Regions from separate parts of the Cohnella abietis genome, predicted to be linked through region 2. Evidence: riboswitches for the same ligand, from Rfam matches in the RefSeq annotation. Region 2 holds a riboswitch; each other region holds the start of a gene.
What was found. Region 2 has a riboswitch for cyclic di-AMP ahead of KCTCHS21_RS06060 (CAP domain-containing protein). Riboswitches for the same ligand answer to the same signal wherever they lie in the genome.

Region 1 (6,985 bases), 960 kb from region 2:
TTAGTCCGATTATGGAGGATCACTACTACGTCGCAGGAATTAGGCCTTATCGGCAGGGTGATTCCTTCCGAATGGTGAACTGGAACGCCACGGCTAAGGCAGGAGAAATTCTCGTTCACAAGCGAGAGAGTATGCAGGATAACGACTTAATGATTATTCTGAATGCCGAGATGTTTGATTTTGCTAACAATCGGCGGATAATGCCAGCTGATTTTGAAGAGGGTCTTAGCTATGCGGCCTCCGCGATTCAATATATGGTTTCCGGCGGCGGAAAAGCCGGGATGATTTATAACGGGGCTGCAGATGGGAATGAAGGAACGCTATTTCGAGCGCCTGCCAAGTCAGGTACATCCCAGCTTGAATTTTTACTAGATGCCTTAGCGGGTTTTCGAGCAGATGTCACGCTTGGGTTGCCTTATGTGCTTGAGCAAATGATTTCTGAGCGTAAAAATGGAATCAATTATTTGCTTATTACTGGTTTTATAGATGCTAAAGAAGAAAATTTAGTGAAACGATTACGTCAACAAGGGAACACGGTGCAGCTACTGCTCCTCTCTAGGGAGGTGGCTTCCTAATGGCAAAAACTCCATACATGGGAAAGATAGCAAATCGTTTGCTGCTTGAGCTGTTTATTTGGTTACCTATTTGGTTGATTCTCACCGATAGCGAGGGTTCGACCATTAAGCTGGTGGCGTTCATAGCTGCTATCGCGGCTTTTGGGCTGGGGTTTGCGTTGTTTAATCTACCAGTAGCCTGGAGCAGGTTCACGTTGGTAATGATACTTATACTTCTTGTCCTTGTTGGAAGTGTTAAGTATACGAGTGAGTTACCTTTGTTCATCTGGATGGGTGTGTTGTTGTGGAGAGGACGTTATCCTAGAGCCACTGTTAGGCACCATGCTCTTGGGTTTCTCATCTGCACAGCTGCAGTCATCGTAGCTTCTAATAACGAAAACTTGCATCAATATCGATGGGGATTTATTGTTCTGGCGATCATCTGGATGGTGACGTGGTTTGTAGCGTTTAACAGGGGATTGCTCGAAGAAGCTGGTTTGGGAAATTCGATTGTGACTCGACCGGTGAGGCTTACTAGTCGAAGGTATCTGTTTATTTTCCTAACTGCAAGCTTGCTGATATTTGCTTTGACGGTAAGCTATGGGCAGCAGCTACTGACGCCTCCCAAGATAAATACGGATTGGATGCAATCGGGTAAGCAAGAGCCTCCAATGGAGCCTCCGGTGCAGCAACAAGACCCCCTCTCGAAGCTAAAAAATGAGGATCAGGGCCCTCCGTCGCTCTTCTGGAAAATTTCCGAGTGGATCATGGTGGGAGTGGCGGTCATTGTGGGGTTATGGTTTGTAAAGCTGTTGTGGAAGGATCGAGAGTGGACTTGGAGGAGTATGATAAAAGCCATTCGGGAATGGTTTCTCCGTGAGAAGAAGGCTGAGAAGCTACCTTATGTAGAAGAACGTCGGAGTTTAATTAAGGAAAAGAAGAAGGGCGCTGGTTTGTGGGATACTTTATTCCATAGGCAAAAGCATGGTCGGGCTTGGGAGCTGCTCAACAACCCGGAGAAGGTTCGCCGTGTTTACGAAGAAGCAGTTCTTACCAGCATTGAGCAGGGCTATGACTTTAAGAGTTATCATTCGCCATCCGAGACAATCGAGGGAATCCAGCAATGGCGATTGGGTCAGCAGCTTCTGGATAAAAAGGATAAGAATTCAGCCTACTGGAAGCGGCTGCTCCATATCCGGAAATCACTGCTTATGTTGTATGAGAAGGCCAGGTATAGCCCTCACGAGATAACTGAGAAGGAAGTAGAAGGCTTGAAGGAGCAAGATCCGCAAAAAAAGAGCTGATATTAACGGATTACAGAAGAATTTTACACCATAAGTGTTTCTGAGCCGCCAGTAGCCTGGCGGTTTTTTTGGACTATCAGCAAAGTATAAATTTTAAATTTCAATGTCGTTTTACTCATCTGATCGCTCGATACAATCTTGTACTGCCATCCTAAGGACGGTAAAGGCCGTTTTACTTGGTTGCTGTACAAAAGTGTTAAAATAATAAAAACGGCGCATCGGAGGTGGTAGAGGCTGTATACACCTATTCAATACGTAGATTATAGCCAGCTTAATGCGCAATTGAGCTATGTCGAAATGCTGCCATGCGATGAATTGAAGCCTTTTGTAGCATGCTATTGGAGCTTAAAATCAAGAACGACCTTGCTTGAAAAAGTGCCTCATAGAGTACTTCCTGACGGATGCGTGGATATCATATTCAATTTTGTCACCGGGGAAACTTATTTCGTGGGCATTATGAACAATGCAGGTGTGATTCCGTTGCAGGGTGATGTTAATACGATTGGGATCAGATTTCTACCGAACAGTGTCCCGATATTGTTGAGGGGCGAAGCAGAATTTCTAGCTAATAACATGCTGAAGCTAGATGAGGTGTTGGGGAGAAAGTTGGCGTTAAACGATAATGTTTATGAATCGGGTAACTCCATTGAAGCTATAGTGCAGTTCGTGGAAGCTGCATTGATCTCTCTTTTCAGACAGGCTGCTCCGGATCATAAGTGGAATAGTATATTGAATCTGATAACGGACAAAAATGGACTCATCACGATATCTGAGCTGGCGGATTATTTTACAGTTTCGGAGAGGCACATGACGAGGAGGTTTCAGTCTCTGATCGGTGTTTCTACCAAGGAATTTCTGAGCATTATTAGGTTTCAGAGTGTATTGCATAACATTAAACAAACCCAAGTCCCGATTAACTGGTCAGCGATTTCCCTGCAAGGGGGTTATTATGATCAATCGCATTTCATTAACGAGTTTAAGAAACGCTATGGATTAACGCCAGGGAGTATTTTTACAGGATAGTGTCCTATTTTTCCAATACAAGAAGCTGCACAAACGATAAGATTAACTTAAAACCACTAGGAGGTCTCGTCCATGCTATCTGTAACTGCGAATTTGAAAGTAGATAATGTTAAGGAAACTTTAGAGTTCTACAAGGAAGTTCTAGGCTTTGAGGTTGTGGTGACCGTACCTGAATATGATCAGCCCGTATTGAATTGGGGGATGGTTAAGAACAATGGCGCCGAGCTGATGTTTCAAGAAAAGAGCAGCTTGGAGGAAGAGTACCCGGTGTTAAAGAGTAACGGCGGTGTAGGTGGCTTAAGCTTATTTTTTAAGGTAGAGGATATAGGTAGCACGTTTGAGAAAATAAAAGGTAAAGCCACAGTAATCAAGGAGATCCATACAACCTTCTACGATACGAAGGAGTTCGCGATACTAGACAATAATGGTTTTGTGCTAACAATTGCGGAGTAAAGGTAGTTGTGAGCTATAAGTCGCTGTCAGCGGCCTGAATTGGTGGAACACCGGATAGAGGAGAGTTGCAAGCTTTCGCCAGCCCTCAAAAGGCAGCAATAGTGAACCTGCGATCCTCTATCTCCTTCACCAGCGAGTAAAAAGTAACATTAGTGAACGCACGGTTCTCTATCGCCCCCGCCAGCGCGTAAAAAGTAACAATAGTGAACGCACAGTTCTCTATCACCCCTGGCAGCACGAAAAAAGTACCAATAGTGAACGCACAGTTCTCTATCGCCGCCGCCAGCGAGTAAAAAGTAACAATAGTGAACGCACAGTTCTCTATCACCCCTGGCAGCGCGAAAAAAGTAACATTAGTGAACGCACGGTTCTCTATCGCCCCCGCCAGCGAGTAAAAAGTAACATTAGTGAAACCCCAGTGCTCTATCTCCCCAGTCAGCTCGCAACAAGTAACAATAGTGACCCCCCTGTTTTCTATCGCCGCCGCCAGCGAGTAAAAAGTAACATTAGTGAACGCACGGTTCTCTATCGCCCCCGCCAGCGAGTAAAAAGTAACAATAGTGAACCCCCAGTGCTCTATCACCGCTGTCAGCCCTTAAACTAATAAGTGTCTGGCGATGGTCTAAATGGTGGCACCGGTTGGGTAGTGGAGTGCTGCGAGTAGCTGTGATCTAAATGGTGGCACCGGTTGGGTAGTGGAGTACTGCGAGTAGCTGTGGTCTAAATGGTGGCGCCGGTTGGGTAGTGGAGTACTGCGAGTAGCTGTGGTCTAAATGGTGGCGCCGGTTGGGTAGTGGAGTGCTGCGAGTAGCTGTGGTCTAAATGGTGGGGCTAGGTAGTGGAGTGCTGCGAGTAAATGTGTTCTATCTGGTTGCACTGGGTTGGGTAGTGGGAGTACTGCGAATAGCTGTGGTTTGAATTGTGGAATGCCGGGTAATGGTGTACAGAGAGCGGCTATTGTCTAAATGGTGGAATCCCGGATAGTGGTGAGCTGCCAGCTGCTGCAGGTCGCAGCCTGCCCTTGCAAGTCGCCGTAAGCTGTCTAAGCGTCTGTAAATAAGGGAGTTAGCTAGTTAAAGGGCGTAAATTGCGAGTCTAGAGCATCTAAGGAAATACGAAGCTAGAGGCACAGTATAGCGAGGCATAGGCAGTGATCAGGCTGTTGTTAAACCACACTTTAAAACCACGAAGGCCCGCATCGGCGGGCCCTCATAATACTGCTAAAGAGTGATTACGATTTAGCAGCATCTGCTACTTCGACGGCTTCTGGCTCAGTAGCTACTTTCTTGTACGTTTCTGTGTCCATCACACGACGAGCGCCAAGATAGCGTTTCGCGTAGTAGCTCTCATCAAGAGAGGTGATGGTTACACCTTTGGAAGCTGCATGAGCAAATTTGTTGTTACCAACATAAATGCCTACATGAGATACGCCGCTGCCACTCGTATTAAAAAACACGAGATCGCCAGCGCGAAGATCTTCCTGGGCTACTTTCTTGCCCCCATCCCAATTGAACATGTCTTTAGAAGTACGAGGAAGGTCGAGACCAAGTTCATTGAATACATAACCGGTAAAGCCGGAGCAGTCAAATCCCTTCGTTGTCGTTCCACCATACTTATAATCAGTTCCAATTAGGGGTGCAACAGATTTGTCGAGCTTGGAGTCGGCGAATGCGCTGCCTATCTGGAAAGAAAAAAGTAGAGCAAGGGAAAACATGAACACTGAAACTTTGCGCAAAACAGGTGACTCCTTCCGATGCCTACGAGGTTAGCTGGAGGGTTCGGTAGAAGGTTCCCCTATGGCTCCTGTGAAGCAAAGCCAATTCACCCGACTAGATGGTTCCCCCGTTTCCCAGTGACGGGAACTCGGCAGTTTTTTTATTACTTAGACTTATATATTCGGTTATCATGACGAATTTCCTGCATCTTCTAGATTAGAATTCCCTAATCTTAGTCCAAAACTAGGGATTAATACCCCCCTTTCTCTTCATAAATTTACCTCCGATAATAACGCCAAACCCCGGCTGCAGCCATTAATAGGCGCAACCGGGGAATGTCCCAGTAAAAATATTGTCGAAGGGGACGAGAGACTTACGACTCCGTCTTACACCAGACCTGATACTGTGAAGCAGAAATCCACAGTGTTAGTAATGAACGTGCGAAGTGAAAAGCCTGATGCAGCACTACGGCGAGAAATCCAGACCAGAGCAATGATACGGCCCATGCCGTGGCGGATACTGCCAAACCGATGCCGAGCAATATCAATGTGATACATACTAGAGGGAACGCCCGGCGAAGAGCTATTCCTAAACCCTTAAAGATTCCTTCTCGAGAGGCCGCTCCGAACTGCATGAATTGAAACAGCAGGTGTAAGCTTAACCCTAATGCCATCCAAGCTGCGGCATAGGGCAACAGTCCCTGAAGCCAAGCTGTTAAGGAGGATTCTGAGAAAAAGCGGTCTTTGGCTAGTGGCAGCAGCCATACGGCGGGAAGTAGAATGAGCCCGTTCTCCAGCCAATAAAGCAGGGTTACTGGTTTCCAGACGCTCCGGATTCCTAACCATACCCTTGTTCCCTCACCCTCCACCGCGTGATGAAAGGAGTAATATACACCGGCATTGAACAAAGGAGTGAGTACCATCCTTATCAGAAGCAATCCGCCTAGCATCCAGAGAACCTCGTTAGCGAGGTCGGTCTTGAGAAGACGAAATTGGGCTTCGATGAGGAACAGATGGGCAGCGTCGGAGTTTGGATGCGCATCCGGATAACGTGCCAGGATGGGCGTTACGACTGAATCGACGAACCGGTAGAGGAAAAACCCCCACAGTAAGCGATACAGGAAAAGGAGAACCAATACATATTTATGCCGGACAGCCATGTCCCATCCCTTTTTTAATAAACGACGCATTCCCTAATCACCTCACCACACCAATGTGCCGAACAATCCTTCAATAATCTGTGTTATACCGGTTACGAAGCGTGTGCGTTCTTCCTTAGGAACCTCGGTCTTGAGATAGTTGTTGTATCTGCGGTTATCGAGGACGACATTAAGGTTAGGATCGATGGCTACATACTCCAAAGGTGTGGTGGAGCTTAGTTGCAGTTGCGCGTGGTTTTGCACACCATCCCACTTTTTGCGTATTGTCTGACCATCCTGGAACTTAAACAAGACTAATACGGGCTGAGCACTGCCGCCGTTACGCCTTAGAAGCACCTGGCTCTCATAACCGTTTGCGGTCTTGTGTGCAGTAATGGAATCAACAGAGAAATCTGTCATTTGCCCCTGCTGAATGTAAGACTGGAAGAAGTCGTCCCACTTGGTTTTTGTAACACTTTCCACGACCTTCTTAAAGTCCGCGGAGGTAGGATGCTTAAATTTATTTTTTTGAAAATAAGTCCGCATGATCTTACTCATCGTCTTATCACCCACTTGGCGCTCCAAGGAAGAAAGCACGAGCTTACCGCGAATATAGACATTTTCGGCATATCCTTCTGAGGAGCGATAGCGCCATGAAAATTGATTAAGCGGCTCTGGGTTGGTCATATAGCTGGCTTCAATCGGAATATTGGGTAGTACTCCATAGATACTGGCCATTAGCTTATCCTCGGTGTAAGAGGTGAAGCCTTCGTCAAGCCACGCCTCTTCGAATTCATT
Region 2 (6,985 bases):
ACGTCTCGCGTCCATTAGAGGAACTATCCATGTATCACGATCTGAAGCCATATCCTCATTAGCAAGTCGAAGAGAGTTCCACGCCCCGAATGCCAATGCTTCTAAGCTGGATACTCCAATTAATGGCTTGTCCCATGCCCAAGCTAGCGTCTTGGCAGCCGTAACTGCGATGCGAACCCCTGTATAAGAGCCTGGACCTTGTCCTACCGCGATGGCATCTATTTCTGTACCTTTTATCCCATTACGGTTAAGAAGCTCCTTAATTTCAGATAATATTCTGACTGAATGATTACGCTCCGTGAAGGAGGTAATGGAATCCACCAGAGTCCCGTCCTTTACGATAGCCACTGCAAGTAAAGCCGTCGAGGTATCGAAGGAAAGCACCGTCACAGATGAATCCTCACTCTTACTTGCGTTCATTTTCATACGGTTGGTTTCTCCCCTTCGTCTACCTTCTCTAGCATTTCTAATTGCCGGCACCAAGATTCGTAGGGCTGTCCCATCGGTTGACATATAATTCGCCGCGAATCAGGACCAGTCGTCACAATCTGAATAGACATTCTCTCCTGAGGAAGAATGGGCTCAATAAGAGATGCCCACTCAACCAAAGTTACACCTTCACTATGAAAATATTCGTCTAACCCAAGCTCATCAGCTTCAGGCAATGTCAAACGATAAACATCCATATGATAAAAAGGGAGATGCTCTCCCTCGTACTCTTTAATAATCGTATAAGTAGGACTGTTCACAATTCCCCGTACTCCGATAGCAGCAGCAAACGCTTGAGCAAAACGCGTTTTTCCCGCTCCTAAATCTCCGTCAACGGCTAGGACAGTTCCAGGGACAGCTAGCTTAGCCAACGCTTCTGCAAAACCTATAGTATCCTTCTCGGAAGAGGCTTCCCAGCTATATAGCTGGGGTGAATCCGCTTTTTCATTGTGCTGCATTCTTCACATTATCCCTTCGAAAAATGATTGTAACCTCTCTTGGGAATGGGCTTATTGATGCCTCCCACTGTTTCCATAGCCACTTCCGGAATTCCTGCTTCAACTTCTCCAATAATAAACAAGGGGATTCCTTCTGCGCGAAAATGTTCCTTCATCGCTTGCTCATGCTGCTTGTCCGCAGTCCCAAGAAGGACGTAATCCTCGCCACCGTACAACACCCACTCCAACGGTTGGATACCGTTATCATGAGCATACGACGCTAGCTCACCAGAAATAGGTAAGAGCTTCTCATGCAATACGAGCTTCACTTGAGAGGCTTCAGCGATTTCCCAAGCTTCACTGGCAACTCCGTCGCTTACATCGTTAAGTGACGCTCCCCACCCATTCTCAAGCAGCATACGTCCTGCCTTCACAGAAGGCGAAGGGCGTTGATGGGCTTGAACTAATCTAGATGGTATTGGTGGCAGCTTGAATGTAGTATGGCTTGCTTCCGCAGCGCTTTTAAGCAAACCATGTAAGCCTCCGGCAGATAATCCTGTGGGTCCAGTCATAAAAACGATCTGACCAGGCTTTGCTCCGTCACGGCGAATAGCTTTGCCAGCCTCTACGTTGCCGACAACCGTTATAGATACGACCAGCTGATTCGGTGCTGAAGTCGTATCACCGCCAATTACCGCAACTCCATATCGGTTCGCGCATGAATAAAGCCCGTCGAATAATTGCTTCATTCGCGTAGCCGTCCAGTGAGGAGGAACGCTTACCGACACAAGCGCCAGCTTCGGGATACCTCCCATCGCCGCAATATCGCTAATATTGGCGGCCAGTGCTTTAAAACCCACATCCGACTCGCTCATCGTCTCCTTGCGAAAATGAACCTCTTCCACCATCGTATCCATGGCAAAAAGCCACTCCTGACTTGATTCACCAGCGACAATAGCTGCATCATCTCCGATGCCAAGCGTAACGCCAGCAGCACCAAGGAGCTCCTTAGTTTGACGACCTTCCGTCCAGGCACGAATTAGTCCGAACTCGTCGAGTGGCGGCACGGCGCACCCCTTTATCTCATTATGCTTTTAATTATATCGGTGTGTGCTTGAACATGCAAAGAATCTACCCCGACTCTGCCAAGCTTTATTATAGTACAAACAGCGATATTTCTAGCTTCAAATAATTATGAACGATTTGTAATTTTAGCAGTTAATCCACTGATACAACAATAAAAACGGGCTTTGTATTTATCAATTGCTATTATTTATGGAATGTTTTCAAGCAGATTAGCTGATAGACTTTGAGATATTCCAAGCCTAAGTCCACAGCGGACGCGGAGAAACCACATAGTGGGGTGAAGCCGCTAATCGTGCGGCAGGGAACTCTTTGACCCGAACCCGTCAGCTAACTTCGCAGGCAAACAAAGGGAGGAACATATTTATGCGTAACAACAAATCAGGTTTTAAGAAAGCTCTTATATTAGGAACGCTAGCTTTAGCGATTTCCATTCCTACAGGTGTTGGCGCGGCATCAGCAGCAAGCGTAACTGGAAATAATCAAGCGACTACGCAAATCAATAGTCGCCTTGGAATAGATCTTAATGCTCTCCTTCAACAATGGCTGCAAGGCAAATACCCAGTCGTAACTGCACCATCAACGGGTTCAGGAAACACAGGCTCCGGTCAAGGATCAACACCAACTAAGCCAAGCGTGCCTAGCCAGCCTTCTAAGCCTACTGTACCTACTCAGCCATCTAAACCCACTGTGCCAACCCAGCCATCTAAGCCTAATCCAGGGAATGGGACAGACACAGGCACAACAGCTCCAGCATCCTCATTCGCAACTGAAGTCGTAACACTTGTAAATCAGGAACGCGCCAAAGCAGGTCTAAGTGCTTTGAAGGAATCTAATGCTACTCTAACCAAAATGGCTCTAGATAAAGCAAAAGACATGTATAACAACGGTTATTTTGACCATAATTCACCGACCTACGGCTCACCGTTCGATATGATGAAAACGTACGGTATCAGCTATCGCTATGCAGGTGAGAACATTGCCAAGGGACAACGTACTCCTCAAGAAGTAATGACAGCATGGATGAATAGCCCTGGTCATCGCGCTAATATCCTAAGTGCCAACTTCACTATTATTGGCGTTGCTTACCACAATGGCGTCTGGGTTCAAGAATTTATTTCTTAAAAGAAGTAGGGCAGAAGGCGTTGATGCAGGGAAAACCTGTATCAACGCCTTTTGGCTTTAATTTCTTACCTCCCCCATCTGGCTGGCTCTAATCGTGCCTCTCCCAAACCTCGTTGCTCGATTATTTCGTACATCTACCTTCAAACGTGCCTCTTCCCGATCTCGTTGCTCGATTATTCCGTACACCTACCTCCAAGAGTGCCTCTCCAAAGACCCGTTGCTCGATTATTTCGTACATCTATCTCCAAGAGTACCTCTCCACGCCCCCGTTGCTCGATTATTTCGTACATCTATCTCCAAGAGTGCCTCTCCACGCCCCAGTTGCTCGATTATTTCGTACATCTACCTTCAAACGTGCCTCTTTCTGACCAGTTGCTCGATTATTTCGTACATCTACCTCCAATCGTGCCTCTCCCAGACCCAGTAGCTCGATTATTTCGTACACCTACCTCCAATCGCGCCTCCCCCTGACCACGTTGCTCGATTATTTCGTACTTCTACCTTCAAACGTGCATCTCTCTGACCCAGTTGCTCGATTATTTCGTACATCTCTATTAAGCCCCCTAAATAGATTGGAGAGTGCCTGCAAAGTTAAGGTACACTAAGATAGGGGGATGAGGATATATGAGGAGACGTAATCGCACTTTTGAAGCTATAAGACATCAAGCAGCTAGGGAAGCTTTATCTGGTATAAAGCCAGCTATTGTTGCACGTAAGTACGAGGTTACATCTGAGACCATACGCTCTTGGGTGAAGGAGTTTCAAGAAACCCATGGCGATGATAGCATACCTACATTCAGTGAACGCGCAGCAGATGAACAACGCTATCTTGAACTCGAGGAAAAACATGCCCGTGCTATGAAGGTCTTGGGCGAGAAAGAACTTGAACTCGAGATTTTGCGTGAACTTATAAAAAAGAAGAACCCTCTCTCGATGACAAACTAGAGGTTGCCACAACCTTCATTGAGCGGGGAAACGCAGTCGTAATCGTATTACAGATGGTTGCAGTGGCTTCTTCCACGTACTATGAGCGCCGTCTTAGGAAGAACCATTTGGAAGTCGTTGCCTCGAGTCCGCCTGCCCGTGGTAGACCTCTGTCCACCCATACCCTGCTGCAAAATGGCGATAAGGTCAGCAATTCACAGGTGCAGGAATGGCTGACGGAACTCATTTCAGGTGAAGAATATATCTACGGCTACCGCATGCTCGCAGAATGCTTACGTGTCCAGTACCAGGCTTTGATTAATGATAAGAAGGTATACCGTTTTTGCAAGGAGCTAGGCATTTTGAAGCCTCAGCGTAGGAAAATTGTTCACTATCCAAGGCGATTAGCCCGCAACCATACCATCACTGCTTCAAATCAGCTGTGGCAGCTCGACATTAAGTATGGGTACGTCGAGGGTTACGATCAGTTCTTCTATCTGGCAGACATGATCGATGTCTACGACCGAACCATTGTCGGTTACCACTTAGGCTCGTCGTGCAGTGCTATCCATATCTGTCAAACAGTGAAAGCTGCATTCAAAGCCCGCTTGTCGCAGGGCGAAGCTAGGCCAATTATCCGGACCGACAACGGCCCGCAGTTTATAAGCAAGGCGTTTGGTGCGCTCAGTGCAGATGAGAATGAGCCCTTTATTCACGAGCGTATCCCGCCAAAATCACCAAATATGAATGCTTACATCGAATCGTTTCATGCCACATTGGAACGCGACGTATTGGACAAGACGTCGTTTGAAACATTCGAAGCAGCGTACCAGGCAGTGCGGGACTACATCGAATTTTACAACGCACGTCGGATGCACGGCAGCTTAGGGAAGCGTTCACCAGCAGCATTCATGAACTGGTTAAAAGGTACCAAAGAAGACCTCAAAAAATTCGATCGCGTGCTGTAATTTTGAGCAAAACGGCGAAAAAGAATGGGATTCTATAATAACAACAGTTTTACTTGGAGACTCTCCGGAATTAGGGGACCGAACCGATCTACCTCCAATCGTGCCTATCCTCGACCCCGTTGCTCGATTATTTCGTACATCTACCTTCAAACGTGCATCTCTCTGACCCAGTTGCTCGATTATTTCGTACATCTACCTCCAATCGTGCCTATCCTCGACCCCGTTGCTCGATTATTTCGTACATCTACCTCCAATCGTACCTCCTCCTGACCTCTCTGTTCGATTATTTCGTACATCTACCTTCAAACGTGCCTATCCCTGACCCCGTTGCTCGATTATTTCGTACATCTACCTTCAAACGTGCCTCTTTCTGACCAGTTGCTCGATTATTTCGTACATCTACCTCCAATCGTGCCTCTCCACGCCCTCGTTGCTCGATTATTTCGTACATATACCTCCAATCGTGCCTCTCCCAGACCCAGTAGCTCGATTATTTCGTACACCTACCTCCAATCGCGCCTCTCCCTGACACCGTTGTTCGATTATTTCGTGCATCTCCCACTTGTCTTTGCGCACATTTATTTGTTGGTTCGTTGATAATTATTGAAAGCTGTTTGGAGAAGTGAGTCACGTGTAAAAAAAAGTCTATAGGACATCCTTTATTGGGTATAGCTTCCTTAATTTTTATTTATCGCCAAATCAGGACTTTTGATGTAGAATAATGTCACACATATAGGAATAATTACCTGAACCGATCAGGATATACTATGAGGAGTGTTGTTGTGAGCATCGCTACAAGCGTAAACGGGGAAATATCTGAAAGGCCAATTAAAATTGAAGTGCAATCATATTTTGATGGGGGCTTGCTGCAGTATATTGGTTGGAGTATTCTCGGTTTTATCGTAACTGTATGCACGCTAGGTATTTGCTACCCTTGGGCACTAACAATGCTTTATCGCTGGAAAATTGAGCATACTGTAATTGAGGGTCGTAGACTCAAGTTTAATGGATCTGCTGTAGGTTTATTCGGCAACTGGATTAAATGGTGGTTACTCTGCATCGTGACAGTTGGCATTTATAGCCTTTGGTTATTTATATCATTAGAAAAATGGAAGACCAAACATACAACATTTGCTTAAGAACAAAAAAATCCCACCTAGCCCATGCGGCAAGGCGGGATTTTTTATTCTTATTTCAGAAAATCATGATCGACATAGCGTTCGCCGTTGAGCTCGCTAATGATGTTGATGGCAACTTTGGCACCATTGCCTGCGGTTATGATTGTGTGCATACTCACACCAGCGGCGGTACCAGCTACCCATATACGATCTATGCTCGTCTTTCCTTCTGGAGAAGCATCAACGATCGTTTTAATTCTCGGCTCTGTTCCTGGCTTGGTGCGAACGCCACTAGCTTCAGCCACATCTACGAATAGCCCGGTGGCGAGAATAACGTGACTCGCTTCGTAGGTTTCTCCGTCTGTTTCAATAGTAATAAACCCGTCCCCAGCAATTAGCTTGGTCGCTTTGGCCGTCACGAACTCCGCACCAAACTTAACTGCTTGTGCCTTCCCAATAGCCACGAGATCAGGACCCGTAATTTCTTTGACTCCATAATGGTTCTCAACCCATGCTCGCTTTGTTACGCTCTGGTCGCTATCGAGTACAAGTGTTTTCTTCCCTGCTTTCGCAGTAAAAATAGCCGCACTTGCGCCTGCGGGACCTCCGCCGATTATTGCGATTTCATACATAACAATCACTCCTTGAGGGATATAATGGAACTCACCTCATTTTAGCATGAGAACAACTTACTTCCAAAAAGTAAGTATTCCTGTGCTGAAGCAAATGCAGCTTAACGTAGAATTGGGTGATCGGGGGTGCCCCTTCTTTACGTAGAATCAGGGGATCAGAGATGCCCCTTCTTAACGTAGAATCGAATGGTCAGAAATACCCCGATGCG
Region 3 (6,985 bases), 3.5 Mb from region 2:
CAGAAGCTCGCTATCGTTCGAAGAATTAAAAGCGGAGCAGTCGAATTACTCATCACAGATTTACAAGGTAATATTCTAACAGCAGTTGCTCAAGACTCGCAGATCTTCGGAACAGCATGGTCGCCCGATGGTACTCGCCTAGCCTATGCAGCCTTAGGCTATAGTGGGGTCTTGAGAGGAATTTACGTCGCCGATGAATCAACTGGTCTCTCTAACGCCTTATCTGTTGACATCAAGTTCATTTCGGACACCCTACAATGGAGTCCAACTGGCAACCGCCTAATGATAACAAGTACGCAGCCTGACGAACAAAAAAACCGCAACCGGTTTGTCACCTACCTCGTTCGAGTAAATGCAAGCTCGAATACTAAACGATAACAATTTAGCTCCGCCGTCCATAGCATAGAACGACGGCGGTAGCACACTCCAGCCGCCTAACCAAAACTTACTCCTCCAGATCGCAAAAAGCAGCATCAGCGCAAGCACCGTCCACTACCTGCCTAGCCAGCCTACAAAAAGTAACATTAGTGAATCCTCGTTCCTCTATCTGCCTCGCTACCAGCGGACTAATTGGTGGAATACCGGAGTTTCATCTGCTGCAACCCGCTGTCAGCGAACTAGGAACTACAAATATTAGCAACCCATGCAAAGAAGTCACTATGAGAGGATTAATCCTTCCCATAGTGACTTCTTTGACATTACGTTATGCGATTACATACCCAGCCATTTCTTGAACAAATGCTTAGTTGTGTCTTTGTTCATAGCGGCGATAGAGGTAGTAAGTGGGATGCCTTTCGGACAAGAACGCACACAGTTCTGTGAGTTACCACAGCCTTCAATGCCGCCTTCTTCCATTAACGCGTCCAAACGCTCATGCGCGTTCATCTCACCAGTTGGATGAGCATTGAACAGACGAACCTGCGAAATCGAAGCAGGACCGATAAAGCTGTTCCGGTCGTTAACGTTAGGGCAAGCTTCTAGGCAAACGCCACAGGTCATACATTTGGACAATTCATATGCCCATTGACGCTTGGATTCTGCCATACGAGGTCCAGGACCAAGATCGTATGTTCCATCAATCGGAATCCATGCTTTAACCTTCTTCAACGCACCGAACATACGCTCACGATTGATAACCAAGTCGCGAACGACTGGGAACGTCGACATAGGCTCTAACCGAATCGGCTGCTCCAGCTTGTCGATAAGCGTGCTACAAGCTTGACGAGGCTTGCCATTAATGACCATTGAACATGCGCCACAAACCTCTTCTAGGCAGTTCGATTCCCAGCATACTGGAGACGTGCTACCGCCATCCGCTTTAACAGGGTTACGTTGAATTTCCATCAACGCACTAATAACATTCATGTTCGGCCGATAAGGAACCTCGAACTCCTCCGTGAATGAGGAGGCTTCTGGACGCTCCCGGCGCGTAATAACAAACTTAACTTTACGTCCAGCAGCTGTTTTGGTTGTTGTTTCCGCCACTGCTTAGCCCTCCTTCTTCTTGCTCGTGGAGTAATCACGTTTACGTGGAGCGATGAGAGAAACATCGATATCCTCGTAAGTAATTTCCGGACCTTCGGCAGTCCATGTCGCCTTAGTCGTCTTCATGAAATTCTCATCGTCACGCTCTGTAAATTCTGGCTTGTAATGAGCTCCACGGCTTTCATTACGCATCAAAGCTCCTAAAGTCATAGCTTCAGCTAGCTCCATCATGTTCCACAGCTGACGAGTAAAGGCGACGCCCGTGTTGTTCCAACGAGCAGCATCGTTAATATTGATATTCTTGTAACGCTGCTTAAGCTCTTTAATTTTATGAATGGTCTCTTCGAGCTTTTTGTTATAACGAACAACCGTCATGTTATTCGTCATCCACTCGCCAAGCTCTTTGTGAAGAACATAAGCGTTCTCGTTACCATCCATTTTCAGGATCGACTCATATTTCGCTGATTGCTTATTACGCTCGCGTTCGAATACCTGCTCATCAAGGTCTTGAGAAGACTTCTTCAAGCCTTTAATATATTCAATCGCCTTAGGTCCCGTAATCATACCGCCATAGATAGCGGACAAGAGAGAGTTTGCACCAAGACGGTTAGCACCATGATATTGATATTCGCATTCACCGCATGCGAACAATCCTGGGATATTCGTCATTTGGTTGTAATCAACCCACATTCCGCCCATCGAATAGTGAACGGCCGGGAATATTTTCATCGGAATTTTCCGTGGATCATCGCCCATGAATTTCTCGTAAATCTCAATGATTCCTCCAAGCTTAACGTCAAGCTCTTTAGGATCCTTGTGAGATAGATCGAGGTAAACCATGTTTTCGCCGTTGACGCCCAGCTTTTCATCTACGCAGACATGGAAAATTTCACGAGTCGCGATATCCCGTGGTACAAGATTTCCGTAAGCAGGATATTTCTCCTCGAGGAAATACCAAGGCTTACCGTCTTTGTAAGTCCAAATACGACCGCCCTCACCACGTGCAGATTCACTCATAAGACGCAGCTTGTCGTCTCCCGGAATCGCAGTCGGATGGATCTGAATAAACTCGCCGTTAGCATAATGTACACCTTGTTGGTATACAGCACTCGCAGCAGTTCCTGTATTAATAACCGAGTTCGTCGTTTTACCAAAAATAATACCAGGACCGCCTGTTGCAAGAATAACAGCATCGCCACGGAAGGTTACTGTTTCCATGGAGCGTAGATCTTGCGCAGAAATACCGCGGCATACTCCGTCATCGTCAAGAACGACCGAAGTAAATTCCCAATGCTCAAATTTCTGCACTAGTCCTGCAGCTTCCCAGCGACGTACCTGCTCGTCCAACGCGTAAAGCAGCTGTTGACCAGTCGTTGCACCCGCAAAAGCTGTACGGTGATACTGTGTACCTCCGAAACGGCGGAAATCAAGCAAACCTTCTGGCGTCCGATTGAACATAACACCCATCCGGTCCATTAAGTGGATAATACCCGGCGCTGCTTCGCACATCGCTTTTACTGGCGGCTGATTCGCGAGAAAGTCGCCTCCATAAACCGTATCATCAAAGTGCTCCCAAGGGGAGTCGCCTTCACCTTTGGTATTAACTGCTCCGTTTATGCCACCTTGCGCGCAAACGGAATGTGATCTTTTTACAGGCACGATTGAAAATAAATCAACCCTTACCCCGGCTTCAGCCGCTTTGATTGTCGCCATCAAGCCAGCAAGCCCGCCTCCAACGACAATTACCTTTTGAGTAGCCATTCTAAGTTCTCCCTCCCTCTAACCTACTGTGACTGAACTCAATGTAGCTGCTGCTGCCGATGCGAACTCATCGCCGCGGAACGCGAACAGAGACAATAAGAACAAAGTAGCAATGATCACGAAGATGACCATGCAAATATTAGAAGAAATTTTTTGTGCACGCGGACCAACAGTAATACCCCAGCTAACAAGAAATGCCCAGAGACCGTTAGCAAAGTGGAAGGTTGCAGCAATTACGGCAACAACATAAATCGTAAATACAGTTGGATTACTTACGATGCTATTCATGTGCTGTCCTAATTCCTCATGCGTGACATTACCAAGTGCAATCTGAACACGGGTTTCGTAAACGTGCCAAGCTACGAAGATAAACGTAATTACACCTGTAATCCGTTGCAACGTAAATGCCCAGTTACGTCCGTAGCTGAATCGCCCCGTATTTACGTTTGATTGATAAGCGATATACAAACCATAAACCCCATGAAATAACATCGGGAGCCATATAACGAACATTTCTATAAAGAAAACGAGGGGCAAGCTATTTAGCAGATCAATCATGCTGCTAAAGCCCTCCGTTCCGCCTTCCCAAGCGGAGTAGTTCGTTAATGCATGCTCGATAATGAACAATCCGAGCGGAATTACACCAAGTAGCGAATGAAGCTTTCTCGGTAGGTAAGAATTACCTTTCATATCTGTCTTCGATCTCCTTTCGCATCCTTCTGTTCGACTTTAATGTCAGACTTAACCAATCGTCACCTTAATGTCATCGCTTTTAAGGTTACTCTATTTTCGCTTATAATGGAATTGCTTATTTAATATTATTACTTATAACTATTTTGCATAAGGGAATGGTGAAGCCATATGCTTGAGGATATGCGTCTGTTTTCTATGATTGTGGAGCATACAAGTCTGAATAAAGCGGCCGAAAGGCTAAATCTATCTCAGCCTGCCTTATCACGTAGAATTGCTCGACTAGAATCTGAGCTAGAGGTCGATTTATTCAGAAGAATCGGAAAGCGATTGGAGCTAACTGCAGCCGGACAGCTCACTTACGAATTTGCATTGGAGCTACGCCGCTTTCACGGCAGCTACTTACAGAAGCTGAACGCCTTCAAATCCGCGGAAGCACCTATAGCTACAATTGGCGCTAGTCTAACGACCCTTCAGACGACACTACCTGCTCTGATTACTGCGATGACAGAGAAGCACCCGAATCTTGAAATTAAAGCAGTGACCGGCAAGTCGCATGAAATTACTACGCTAGTAAAGGAACGCAAGGTTGATTTCGGACTAGTCGCCTCATCCGTCGAGGACGATGCCTCCATTACCAGTTTACCCTTGTTTGACGATCATCTTATACTCGTTCTTCCTAGAACACACTTTATATTAGAAAGAACACAATTTGAGGTCGACGATTTGAATGGCTTGCCGATGATTTTGTTCGCTCCAGGCACTTGGTATCGCACGCTTACTGACCAGTTATTCCGTAGGCATAATCTGAAGCCAGACGTCCGCATGGAAATCGACTCCTTCGAGGCGATCATCCGTTTGTTGTCCGCTTGTAGAGCAGGTACTCTATTGCCCAAATCCTATTTACGCGAGCAAGTGCTTAAAGATAATGATTTGTATCTCGTGCGAATCCCAGAGCTGGAGGAAACAAAGCGGACGACGTCTCTTATCCATGGCGATCCTGCGTGGCTTGCACCTTCTACACGCTATCTCATTGAGGAAACAAGAGCTTATTTTGCCCGGAACCAGACCACTATTTAAGCCTGTCGTAGCAAGGGTTTGAGAGCGTTTACCTTAACTTTCCTGTAGGATACCCCTCTTTACTATGCTAACCTTTTACAAGTAGTAAAGGCGGCTACCCAAACAATGGAAGGGGTAGTACGTTGTAACATCGCGATCTAATGAATGGTTTAGTAATTGTTTTAGTAACCATGCTTAGATTTGCACAAAAATTCGGCCAAAACCGCCAGGTGCGGGGGAAAAGAAACAAAAGTACCTTCCGGGCAACCGATTGTACTTGGGGTGAATCGCAATAATCAAGCGTAGGGTTGTCTCCCAGCCCGAGTCCGACAGCTAACCTCGCCGGCCAATCTAGGAGGATTTTATCAATGAATCACAGTTGGAAAAAGCTAAGTACACGATCTGCAGCGCTAGTATTAGGAGCTGCTATTCTGCTCCCGGGATTAACCGCTCACGCGGCTACCGCCTATACGGCTAAGGAAAACGATACGTTCTGGAAGCTCTCGAAGCAAATGGGTGTCCCGCTTCAGCAGCTCATGAATGCCAATCCTAAAGTTGATCCATTGAACATTTACGCAGGATTAAAACTGGTTATCCCGAACAATTTATCGAAAGCAGCAATGGATTCCGTCCCAATAGCCGAACCAGTAGTTTCGGCCCAATCCATTACGACGTCAAGCGGTCAATCCTTACCCTTCTCCAAAGTCATAAACATCACAGCATCAGCTTATTCGGCTTCATCTGAGGAGAATGGCAAATGGGGCGCAGTTGATTACTTCGGCAATCCGCTTAAGCTTGGAACGATAGCCGTTGATTCAGATGTTATTCCTTTAGGAACCAAGGTTTTCATTACTGGGTATGATTTCGCCGGCTTGCCGACAGGCGGCTTAGTCGCTACAGCAACTGATAAGGGCGGCGCTATTAAAGGCAATCGTATCGACATTTTCGTTCCTGGCTCGCGCAATTTTGTATCTGATTTTGGATTTCAGAGTGTTAAGGTATATATTTTGAACTAAGTAAGGTTTTTTACAGAAAACTGTATCTTTTGGGGCTATCCATCACATTTAATGTGCTGTTGGATGGCCCTTTTTTTCTATAATGCTTGTCCCTACCGTTTCTCAGGTATGGCCAATAGCTCCGTCAAAGTAACTGGCTCATAGTCATGAAGGCGAAGCCAGTCTATAATTCGCGGAAGTGCGTTAACTGTGCCTAATAAATTCTGGCCTTGGCCTCCTCCTGCATGCATTAGGACAACTGATCCTGGCCGAACTGCTCTAGTCACATTCCGAAAAACCTGCTCTGCGCTCAATTGACGCCAATCCGAGGAGTCCACATCCCAGTTGACAACGGTATAATTCTTTTTCTTCGCCCACTCTAATTGTCTTGGCAATATTTCACCATATGGCGGGCGCACAAGCTTTGGATTAAACCCAACAATCCCCTCTATTACCGCCTCCGCTCTGCCGATCTGCTCTTGCATTTTCACCAAAGGTAGCTTCGAAAAATCAGGATGGCTGTACGAATGGTTGCCAATGTTATGGCCTTCTCTATGGATACGCCTCAATAAATCGGGATGCTTACTGCTGCGTGTTCCAACGACAAAAAAGGTCGCATGAATCTTCTTCCTCTTCAGCACATTGAGCACCTGTGGCGTAAACCTTGGATCTGGGACATCGTCAAACGTCAATGCCACTTTGCGTGATCCGCGCGATGCAGACAATACAAAAACACCCTCATATCTGCGCTCAAGCTCAGACCATTTTACACCGGAAGGCTTAGCTACAGCATCAGAGCTATTCGTCCATAAAGACAAAAGGGTGATCGTGCCTATCATCAGCACCATCACCGCTTTTCCATAACGCCTCTTTCTCATCACGCCCATCCTCCCCATACCGCTCATCTTACCTATAGCCTGAGCGAATGGGAGGTTTTTCATTCAAAAGGGAAGTAATTACTTTCCATACTAGTCTGCTACCGAAGTTGTGGAGAT

Region 1: another riboswitch for cyclic di-AMP. It lies ahead of KCTCHS21_RS02295 (C40 family peptidase); the one in region 2 lies ahead of KCTCHS21_RS06060 (CAP domain-containing protein).
Region 3: another riboswitch for cyclic di-AMP. It lies ahead of KCTCHS21_RS21960 (3D domain-containing protein); the one in region 2 lies ahead of KCTCHS21_RS06060 (CAP domain-containing protein).

The regions. Positions count from the first base shown of each region.
Region 1 covers NZ_AP019400.1:541,073-548,057, forward strand. The annotation lists gene KCTCHS21_RS02270 (DUF58 domain-containing protein) at 1-575, shown strand, start outside; gene KCTCHS21_RS02275 (hypothetical protein) at 575-1,858, shown strand; gene KCTCHS21_RS02280 (helix-turn-helix domain-containing protein) at 2,156-2,881, shown strand; gene KCTCHS21_RS02285 (VOC family protein) at 2,954-3,334, shown strand; gene KCTCHS21_RS02290 (hypothetical protein) at 3,420-3,917, opposite strand; gene KCTCHS21_RS02295 (C40 family peptidase) at 4,566-5,069, opposite strand; cyclic di-AMP (ydaO/yuaA leader) riboswitch at 5,074-5,213, opposite strand; gene KCTCHS21_RS02300 (hypothetical protein) at 5,423-6,238, opposite strand; gene KCTCHS21_RS02305 (M1 family metallopeptidase) at 6,251-6,985, opposite strand, start outside.
Region 2 covers NZ_AP019400.1:1,501,710-1,508,694, reverse strand. The annotation lists gene tsaB (tRNA (adenosine(37)-N6)-threonylcarbamoyltransferase complex dimerization subunit type 1 TsaB) at 1-426, opposite strand, end outside; gene tsaE (tRNA (adenosine(37)-N6)-threonylcarbamoyltransferase complex ATPase subunit type 1 TsaE) at 423-947, opposite strand; gene thiL (thiamine-phosphate kinase) at 956-1,993, opposite strand; cyclic di-AMP (ydaO/yuaA leader) riboswitch at 2,239-2,370, shown strand; gene KCTCHS21_RS06060 (CAP domain-containing protein) at 2,376-3,134, shown strand; gene KCTCHS21_RS30825 (hypothetical protein) at 3,412-3,579, opposite strand; gene KCTCHS21_RS06055 (transposase) at 3,759-4,079, shown strand; gene KCTCHS21_RS06050 (IS3 family transposase) at 4,097-5,026, shown strand; gene KCTCHS21_RS30820 (hypothetical protein) at 5,310-5,477, opposite strand; gene KCTCHS21_RS06045 (YjgN family protein) at 5,839-6,165, shown strand; gene KCTCHS21_RS06040 (FAD-dependent oxidoreductase) at 6,216-6,776, opposite strand.
Region 3 covers NZ_AP019400.1:4,986,663-4,993,647, forward strand. The annotation lists gene KCTCHS21_RS21935 (TolB family protein) at 1-378, shown strand, start outside; gene sdhB (succinate dehydrogenase iron-sulfur subunit) at 712-1,485, opposite strand; gene sdhA (succinate dehydrogenase flavoprotein subunit) at 1,489-3,246, opposite strand; gene KCTCHS21_RS21950 (succinate dehydrogenase cytochrome b558 subunit) at 3,265-3,936, opposite strand; gene KCTCHS21_RS21955 (LysR family transcriptional regulator) at 4,108-5,016, shown strand; cyclic di-AMP (ydaO/yuaA leader) riboswitch at 5,201-5,358, shown strand; gene KCTCHS21_RS21960 (3D domain-containing protein) at 5,364-6,011, shown strand; gene KCTCHS21_RS21965 (polysaccharide deacetylase family protein) at 6,104-6,868, opposite strand.